Regions from separate parts of the Alkalihalophilus pseudofirmus genome, predicted to be linked through region 2. Evidence: predicted binding sites of a transcription regulator. Region 2 holds the regulator's gene; each other region holds the start of a gene.

Region 1 (3,263 bases), 1.5 Mb from region 2:
TTATCAAAATTGAGCTTAAATGAAAAATATCTGTTTTTATTGATTGCTTTATATGGTCATTGGTAGCATGCAAATATTCGTCAGCTAATTTTTTTAATTCGATTTTGAAAATTTCATATTCAAATTTTGTTAACATATGCAGCACCTCTTGCTAGTCAAAATATAAATCTAGTATATAAGTACCCCCGATTTAGCTTGCTGAAACGTAATTAATGGGTATATGGTAATTTAATTTTCAAGTATATGTTCTATATTAATTTACCTATACAGAATAAATTTCATTTCTAGGTATACTATCTTATAATAAAAATGTTACATTGCTTTTGGTATAATCAGGTGGGAGGCTTGTATGAATGATTTAACGAAGAACATTATTGCGATTAGTATAGGAGGGGCAATAGGAACGACTTTCAGGTACATATTTAATATAGTAACGCTTGAAACAGGCTATCCCTTGGGTACAATTATAGAAAATCTTGGCGGAAGTTTTTTATTAGGGTTTTTGACTGCTTGGTTTATTGTTTTTAAACCAAAAGAATGGGTGAAAACGGGTCTTGGAGTAGGTTTATGCGGAGGGTTTACGACGATGTCTACTTTTGCTGCAGACTCCGTTCTCTTGTATGGTGTACACGTTTATAACGCGTTAATTTATGTGGTTATCTCTCTCTTTGGCGGAGTGGTGTGTGCATTAGCAGGTTCAGTTCTAGGCACTGCGATAGCTAAACGCAAACTGAAAACGAGAGAAGGAGGGCTTAAATCATGAGTATATTCCTTCTTGCATTAGGCGGAGCTATTGGCGCTGTCACTAGATATCTTTTGGGTTTAATCATAATGAAGAAGTTTCCAAAACCTCCTGTACCCACTGCAATGCTCGTTGTGAATATATTAGGATCCTTTGGGCTAGGGGGTTTTTTGGGAGGGTATTTTGGTGAAGTCCCATTAGGTGCTTATGAAGACCCTCTCTTTTTATCAATTGGACTTGGTTTTTTTGGAGCATTTACTACCTATTCAACCTTCAGTGTTGAGGCTGTTATGTTAATCGAACAAAAAGAGTGGCGAAAACTACTGGCATATATTGGATTAAGTATATTAGGGTCAATAATCACTTTCATGTTAGGCTTCTGGATAACAGCGAGTATTTTTTATTAGAACAGCTTTATGGAGCTGTTTTTTTTTTGTCATTTTTTTGGTTAAATGGCATACAATAATTAAGAATGTATGTTCTTATTTATATTGATTGAGAACATGTGTTTGTGTATAATGTAAAAAAGTGAGTGAGGTGGGTCTAATGAAAGGACAGCTAAGAAGAGCTATAGAAAACAAAAAGAAGATTGAAATGATCTATCTATCTGCTGAGGGCATGGTTACCCAAAGGAGTATTACCATTATTCAAATGAATGAAACTCATTTGATCGCCTATTGCCATAAAAGAAGGCAGCGGCGTATGTTTAAAATCGATCATATTCTTTCATTAGAGGAAACCGCATAAAAAAATCTTGCTTCTATTTAGAAGCAAGATTTGAGAGTATATTAACCAATAGCTTTGGTTAATGCAGGAATAATTTGTTTTTTTCTTGATACGACACCTTTTAAATGAGCTGTGTCTTCAGTAATCGCTACATCGAATGCTTCGCCGACTTTAGCTGCTCCCGCACCGTAAGTAAGGATCGTAGAATCTCCTTCTAAGATATCTGTAATTGCTAGAACAAATACTTCGAGTCCTTTTTCTTCGATCGTTCTATTCATTGCAGCTGAAAGTTCGTCTTTTCTCGCTAGTACTTCTGCTACATCAACTGTGTTTACTTGTGCAACCTCAACTAATTTGTCTCCCATAGGAAACTCTTTACTGTCAATTGAGATAATTTCTTCCGCTGAACGGTTCTCAAGCTTCGTTCCTGCTTTTAACATTTCAAGGCCGTATTCATCAAGGTTAATTTCTGCAATTTCAGCCAAACTCTTAGCAGCTTGTACATCTTCTTCTGTACATGTTGGTGATTTGAATAATAATGAGTCAGAGATAATAGCAGATACCATTAAACCAGCAATTTGTTTTGTGATTTCTACATTATTCTCTTGGTACATTTTTCGCAGGATGGTTGTTGTACATCCAACCGGCTCTACTCGGAAATGAAGTGGCTCTTTCGTTTGGAAATTTGCAATACGATGGTGGTCTACTACTTCAATAATTTTTACATTCTCAATGTCATCTACACTTTGTTGAAATTCATTATGGTCAACAAGCGCGACTTCAGCAACCTCATCTGAAACCGTATTTATAAGTCGAGGCTTTTCAGCATTAAAATAGTTTAATGCAAAGGCAGTCTCTTCGTTAATCTCTCCAAGACGAACAGCTTCAACATTCCCTCCAAGCTTAGATTTAAGGTCTGCATAAATTAAAGCAGAACAAATAGTATCAGTGTCTGGATTCTTGTGACCGAAAACTAAAATTTTATCATTACTCATTTTCAAATCCACCTCTTTATTTAGTGTTGTATGTAATTGGCATGAATTCTCACTGATTCATTTTACATCATAGAAATTGATTCTTCAATCCTATCATTCCTATAAGGGAAGGGGAGTAATCGCCATCTATCAAGAAATTCATCCATTCTTAACTGATTTTTTAGAAAATTATGTTATAATTAACTGGCAAAAAAGGGGGATGTGCGGTGGGGATTGATTGGAAGGCCCGTTTATTAAATAAAGATGAGTTAGCAAGCGGCTGGTATCGTATATTAGCAGGTTTTTATGATTTTTTATTTCTTTCCGTAGTACTTCTTTTGGCTTCGGCAGGAACAACATCTTGGTTGATGGTCATTTCTGAATCACCTCATTATGATGCAGAAGGATTTTCAAGATATTTATATCAAAATGAGTTTCATTTGCTACTTATTAACTGGGGGATTTTAGCGGTTGTATTTATTGTTGTGCATTTTTTATATGTATTTCGTGCAGGACGTTCGTTTGGTATGATGATCGTTGATTTACATGTATATAACGAAGAGGCTGAAAAACCGTCACGATTACAATTGCTTTCTCGTGAGTTTTTAAAATATATTCTATTTCCGTTTGTCATTATAACGTTCTTTAAAAAAGAAAGGCCTTTATATGAACGAATAACCAAAACGTACTTAGTCAAGTAAAGTAGATCTAAGTCTGGCATAAATGAGGTGTTCGAAATGAAATGGGATTTGGACCGAATTACACCGAGGGGGCAAGATAAAGTAGAGGTTCCCAAGTATTTAAAGAATATTGAAGAAGGT
Region 2 (3,263 bases):
CACACAAGTTCACCCTTGGGAGCGCGAGCAATATATGTCATCTTATTAATACAGTTAACCCCTTTAACTCAGTTAAAGGGGTTTTCTTTACTTCTTAATCCCTCTAAACTTTACCAACTTCTATATATCTACACAAGTCGTGTAGATCATCGTAACTGTCAGGCTTTGAATATATTCCTTCACAAAAAAACTGCATTTATAATGCTTTCTTGAGATCTGATTAGTTTTAATCCCATAAAATGTTTCGCATACGCTTTTATGAAATTAATGTAAAAAAATAAACAAAAACTAGAGTCTTGTCTATACGCTATCATACTACATGACATACATATAAGTATTCCAAGAAAAAAGGAGGGAAAGTTATGTGGTGGTGTCATAAGAAATGTGATCACGGTGGCTCTGACGTATGGGCAAATAACAAGAATGAAAATAAGGTAGAAAATGAGAATACTTTAAAAGATAAGAACTACAACTATAACGTTAACTATTCCTATGTAGAAGATAGTGGAAACTCTAATGTTAATGTATTTGTAGATACTGAGGCGTTTGCTAGAGCAAATGCACGCAGCGGCGATGGCGGCGGCCCAGTAGCAGGTGATCAAGATCGCAGGCGCCGGAGGGATCGCGATAGAGGTCCTGTAGCAGGCGACCGCAGAAGAAAACATTGCTGTAAATGCTGGAATTGGTTTTGGTAGGCAGCTAAGAAGTTAAGACCATAATTGAGGAGGAGAATAAAATGGGTCGTAAGAAAAGAGAAAGACGTCGTGATGTTGCTGGTGTTTGGTTAAATGCAGAAGTTGATAGTCATAATAAGAACCGCAACCGTGTAGATAATGAAAATACGTTAAAGGATAAGAACTACAACTTTAACTTTAATGAGTCTTATGTAGATGACAGCGGGAACTCAGAAGTAGACGTTTTCGTAGATGCAGAAGCTTATGCTCGTGCACGTGCACGTTCACGTAGATAATTCCGTTATTTAATGGGTATTAGCATAGCTAATGCCCATTTCAACATAAGAGAGGTGAATGACGATGCAACATCGTAATCGTAATCAAACAGAAACGAAAGCTTTCGTTCATGAAAGTGGAAATTCAGATGTTGATGTAACCGTAAATATTGACACTTCTGCTTTAGCGTATGCCTTTGCATGTTACTTATTTGCAGATGGACGGTTGGATCAGAATCAATATCGTACGATGGTAAGAGAGATGGACCGGCAGTTTAGACGAAGAGGGTATAAAACGAGCAAAGAAGATCACAATGCTCCGCTCATAAGGCCGTGGGCGTTTTAAACTCTTGTTCATATAGATGAAAAGTTTGAAAGCTTTCTAGCTTTTAAACTTTTCATCTTTTTTTTATAAATACAATCATAAAAAAAGCTTGTCCTCATAATATAGAGAACAAGCGTATTGAGGACAAGCTTTTATATGAATATTTAATGAAGGGTACGGAACACTCCGATGACTTTTCCGAGAACCGTTACATCTTTTAGTAAGATTGGTTCCATAGTAGAATTCTCCGGCTGCAATCGGATGTAATCTTTTTCACGGAAGAAGCGTTTCACTGTCGCTTCATTTTCTTCCGTCATTGCGACAATGATATCGCCGTTATTAGCAGTTTGTTGCTGACGGACAATGACCATATCGCCATCGTAAATACCGGCTTCAATCATACTATCTCCTTGGATAACAAGAACATAAACGGAATCATTTGTTACCAAGTGATCAGGAAGAGGCAAGTATTCCTCAACGTTCTCAATGGCGGTAATAGGCATACCGGCTGTGACTTTACCTACAATCGGAACGTAAGCCGTTTTCTTCTCATGCACAACTGGGTCTAGCTCATCCATTTCTAGTACTTCGATTGCTCTAGGCTTGGTAGGGTCTCGTCTGATTAAACCTTTTTTCTCAAGTCTAGATAAATGGCCGTGAACAGTTGAACTTGACGCTAGTCCCACCGCTTCTCCAATCTCACGTACAGAAGGGGGATAACCTTTTTTCTTCACTTCTATCTTAATGTAATCTAGGATTTCTTGTTGACGTTTTGATAGTTTTGACACGAATAACACCTCGCTTTTGTTTCCTTCTTGACTAAATTGTACCATGCGAACATACGTAATGCAAACATAAGTTCTAAAATTAGCTTGACACAAACGAGTGTTCTCATTTATAGTGAATGGGAACAAACATTCTTATGGGGTGATGAAAATGATCAGAAAATTTTCAGGACAAGAATTATTTATTATGATTACTGCGGTTTTCGCATTGATGTTTATGTATAGCTCGATTCTTTTCTCTGGCGGAAATATAGACCAAGATGATATGACAAATACGATTGCACAAGAGTATGATTTAGTTAATAATGAGCAAGAGCCGCTCTCAAACGGTGAAGTTATAAAAGCCGGCCAATTAGATGCTTTAGACAAAGATGAATCAACAAAGGAGATTGAAAATCTGTATGCCTATGCGTACGAACAAAAAGACAAGCAAAATGATAAATAATAACCAAGCTATTATTTATTGTAGAGTAAGCACAGAAAAAGAAACACAGCAAACATCCATCGAAAGACAGAAAAGTGAATTAGAAAAGATAGCTGAAGATTACGGGCTAGAAGTGGTGCACGTAATTGAAGAGAAAGCAAGCGGTTATGAAATCGATCGTGAAGGAATATTGAAATTACTAGACCTTATTAAGGAAGACAAAGCACAATCAGTTTTGGTCCAAGATGATACTCGGCTTGGGCGCGGACATGCGAAGATGGCTATCCTTCATCAGCTCCGAAAAGATGATATTACAATCTATACGATTCAGGATGAGGGAGAGCTGCGCCTATCGGAAGCAGATTCGATGGTTCTTGATATCGTCTCAATTGTTGAAGAGTATCAACGTAAATTACATAATTTGAAAATAAAGCGAGGGATGAGGGCAGCGGTGGAAAGGGGATATAGACCTCAAGATAATCTAAGCGGCGAAAGAATAGGCGGCAGGGATAAAAAGGAAGTACCCATTGAAGATATTGTCCGGCTTCGTGAGCGTAAATTAACTTTTCATGATATAGCTGCGACATTAAGAGGTTTCGGTTATGATGTTTCAAAAGCCACTGTCCATCGCCGGTATCGTGAATATGAAGAAGCGAAATCAAATCAAGATTTAAACAGCTAAATTAGCTCGTAAAGCTCAATACACCTCACTTGATAGTGTTTATAGATTCATGATACAGTAGGATTTGTTCATATTTAGATATGTACATTTTAAATGTG
Region 3 (3,263 bases), 1.7 Mb from region 2:
CCTTTAAAAGCCACATTAATTGATGAAAGGGGGAATTAAAACATGAAAAAAATCGCGATGACGGTAGCCGCTGCAACTATGATTTTAGGCAGCATGACCGCTTGTGGTACAGATAATCAAGCAAGAACAATGAACAATAACTATCAACAAACAGGGTTTGCATCACAAGACATGAGTGGTGCATACACAAGTCAACGTTACGGTGGCCAAGGACCTGTCACTGATATGATGACACCTGATCACCGTGGTGGCACATATGGAAGACTTGATCAGCAAGCTGGTCAAAGAACGCGTACGCATTTAAATAATTACACAACACGCGGAGATAAAGGATTCCAGTCTGCAGGACGTGATGGTTATCGTGCAAATCAAACAAGACCAGGTATGGGACGAGCAGGTATAACTGGTAATGACCGTCCTGGAATGGTCGATGAAGATGGGCTTTTACGTGGCCATGCCAACACGCGCTATGGTACACACAATCGTCAAGGAGCAATGAACTTTGGTCAACGTGGTGCGATGACTGGTAAAGGTGTTCGTGATCACGGCATGGCTCGTCGGGGCGCAGGTACTATGGAGCATGGTGTACAACGTGGAACTAATGCTTTAGAGCGTGGAGCTGGGGCACTGGAACATGGTGCTGCTCGTGGTATGGGTGCAGTAAGACGTGGTGCGGAAAACTTAACAGGTCAACGTACCAATACAGTTAATTACCATAAAGACTATGATGGTAAAACAGCTCAGCAATTAGCTAACCGTGTGGATGATATTGAAGGCGTTGAAGATTGTCGTGTCATTGTACATGAAAACGACGTCGTTGTAGGTGTTCAAACGGATGCTGATAATGAAAAAATCAAAAAACGCGTCCAAAACGTTGTTGAGAAAAGTGTAGATGGAAAAGCTGTGCGTGTAGTAACAGATAAAAACACAGTTGGACGCATTCGTACAATGGATGACCAATTACGTACAGGTGCTGCTTTTGATGAAGTAGGAGCAACATTTAATAACATGCTTCAAGACCTTGGTCGAGCAGTGCAAAGACCTTTTGAACGCTCACGTTAATAAGAACCTAAAAGACAGAGGCTTATGCTTCTGTCTTTTTGCATGTCTTTTTTAGATAAAATGCTGTTAAGTGGAATGAAAAAGAATGATTTCGGACAAAATGTAGCTGTAATTAGAAGTAATTTGGAAAGAAAAATTAAAAACTCTAGATCAATTGAAAGTTGGTGAACTTGGTTGTGAAGGTATTCCAAGTTATAAAAAAACAAAAGGGCCATACGTTGCTAATTATATTTTTATTGCTGCTCGTTTCAGGAGTAAGTGTTCTATTTAACCAAGCATTTAGTTCCGCAGAGCGGGGACTGGCGGAAAGTGATCTAGGTGAAGCGTTTGAAGTTTCAGGTCCAGCTACTATGGATGTTACATTGCAATACATGTATTTAGACGGGGAAGTCATAGAGGAAAAGACGAAAGAAACGATTTGGTCGATGGAAGATTTTTGGGCACAGTATGAGGATTGGACCTTGCTTAGGCAGTCTGAAGACGGGATCGTGTTTCAAAAGGAAATTGACGATATCTCTCCTGCATTAAAAATGAATGGATATTTTGGAATTACTGAAGACGGGGTGCTCTCTATATTTGAAGGGGTTCCCCAAGATGAACAAGTCATTCAATCTTTTTTTCAAGTCGATACAAAAAAACTTAAAAGCAAGCAGCATTCTGAGCTGGTCAATGGAATTCCTATTGGGGATAAACACCATTATGAAGAAGTCTTAGAAGCATTTGCTGAATATAAGGAATCGGAGTTTTAAGCTGTCTTTTGTGAGGCAGCTTTTTTCACTTTGTGCTAAGGTGCCATTATACGAGGTCAGTGTAATATGCTAAAATAGAAATAAATGTTCGTATAATGGAGAGGAAGTTAATTGTGATTGATTACATAAATGGCGTATTAGTTGATATTGAAACTCAATATGTAGTGTTAGATCATCAAGGACTGGGGTATCAAATTTATTGTCCCAACCCTTATCGATTTTCTAAACAATTAGATGAAAAGGTAAAAATATATACATATCAGCATGTTCGCGAGGATCTTATTCGTTTATTTGGGTTTGAATCCAAATCTGAGCGTGCTCTGTTTGAAAAATTGTTGAACGTATCTGGAATTGGCCCAAAAGGTGCATTAGCAATCCTTGCATCAGGACAGCCAGAACATGTAGTAAGGGCTATTGAAGAGGAAGATGAAGCGTTTCTCGTTAAATTTCCTGGAGTGGGCAAAAAGACAGCAAGACAAATCATTCTTGATCTTAAAGGGAAGCTTGATGAATTTGCTCCTAATTTATTCAATGAATCAAACGGTCTTGTATCAGAGAAAATGACAAAGGTGAATCAAGAAAATGCTGAACTAGAAGAAGCGCTTGAAGCCTTGCGTGCACTTGGATATGTAGAAAAAGAACTTAAGAAAGTACGTCCTAAGCTTGAACAAGAGGATATGGCCACGGACGCTTATATTAAAAAAGCACTTCAGTTAATGTTGAAATTCTAATGCTGAAATTCTAGAGACATACACATTATGAAGGAGGTGGGGAAAAAATGGAAGAACGTATGATTTCTGGTGAAGCGCAAGGATTAGAAGACTCCATTGATCAATCGATCAGGCCAATGGATTTAAATCAATACATTGGCCAAGAAAAAGTAAAGCAGAACTTGAAAATCTTTATAGAAGCTGCCAAAATGCGTGAAGAATGTCTTGATCATGTTCTTTTATATGGCCCTCCTGGACTTGGAAAAACGACTCTATCTGGTATTATTGCTTCTGAAATGGGAGTTGAGATGCGAACAACGTCTGGTCCGGCTATTGAAAGGCCAGGAGACTTGGCCGCCATTTTAACAGCACTTGAACCGGGTGATGTCTTGTTTATTGATGAAATTCATCGGCTTAATCGAATGGTGGAGGAAGTTCTTTATCCTGCAATGGAAGATTTTTGTTTAGATATCGTAATTGGAAAGGGGCCGACAGCACGTTCTGTGAGGCTGGATCTGCCCCCTTTTACATTGGTGGGCGCAACGACTAGAGCAGGCATGCTCTCTGCTCCCCTAAGAGACCGGTTCGGGGTAATGGCGCGTCTGGAATATTACACGGAAACGGAATTAGCCTTTATCGTTAAACGAACGGCATCTATTTTTGAGACAGAGTTAGATGATGAAGCTGCTTTAGAAATCGCAAGACGATCACGCGGTACCCCACGTATTGCTAATAGGCTGCT

The links. The regulator LexA, encoded in region 2, represses DNA repair genes until DNA is damaged. The targets are predictions, from matches to a motif close to CGAACATATGTTCG.
Region 1: a site for LexA is predicted at 1,241-1,254, ahead of PQ478_RS05285 (WYL domain-containing protein). Genes of this name have one in related genera too.
Region 3: a site for LexA is predicted at 1,889-1,902, ahead of ruvA (Holliday junction branch migration protein RuvA). Genes of this name have one in related genera too.

Annotation. Positions count from the first base shown of each region.
Region 1 covers NZ_CP117835.1:1,030,537-1,033,799, forward strand. The annotation lists gene PQ478_RS05270 (hypothetical protein) at 1-136, opposite strand, end outside; gene PQ478_RS05275 (fluoride efflux transporter FluC) at 350-763, shown strand; gene crcB (fluoride efflux transporter CrcB) at 760-1,149, shown strand; gene PQ478_RS05285 (WYL domain-containing protein) at 1,289-1,489, shown strand; gene PQ478_RS05290 (manganese-dependent inorganic pyrophosphatase) at 1,531-2,463, opposite strand; gene PQ478_RS05295 (RDD family protein) at 2,670-3,143, shown strand; gene PQ478_RS05300 (M3 family metallopeptidase) at 3,180-3,263, shown strand, end outside.
Region 2 covers NZ_CP117835.1:2,488,884-2,492,146, reverse strand. The annotation lists gene glnA (type I glutamate--ammonia ligase) at 1-49, shown strand, start outside; gene PQ478_RS13390 (hypothetical protein) at 363-695, shown strand; gene PQ478_RS13385 (hypothetical protein) at 737-970, shown strand; gene PQ478_RS13380 (hypothetical protein) at 1,035-1,295, shown strand; gene lexA (transcriptional repressor LexA) at 1,439-2,062, opposite strand; gene PQ478_RS13370 (hypothetical protein) at 2,211-2,504, shown strand; gene PQ478_RS13365 (YneB family resolvase-like protein) at 2,467-3,165, shown strand.
Region 3 covers NZ_CP117835.1:785,070-788,332, forward strand. The annotation lists gene PQ478_RS04025 (YhcN/YlaJ family sporulation lipoprotein) at 43-1,062, shown strand; gene PQ478_RS04030 (intercompartmental signaling factor BofC) at 1,239-1,811, shown strand; gene ruvA (Holliday junction branch migration protein RuvA) at 1,925-2,542, shown strand; gene ruvB (Holliday junction branch migration DNA helicase RuvB) at 2,590-3,263, shown strand, end outside.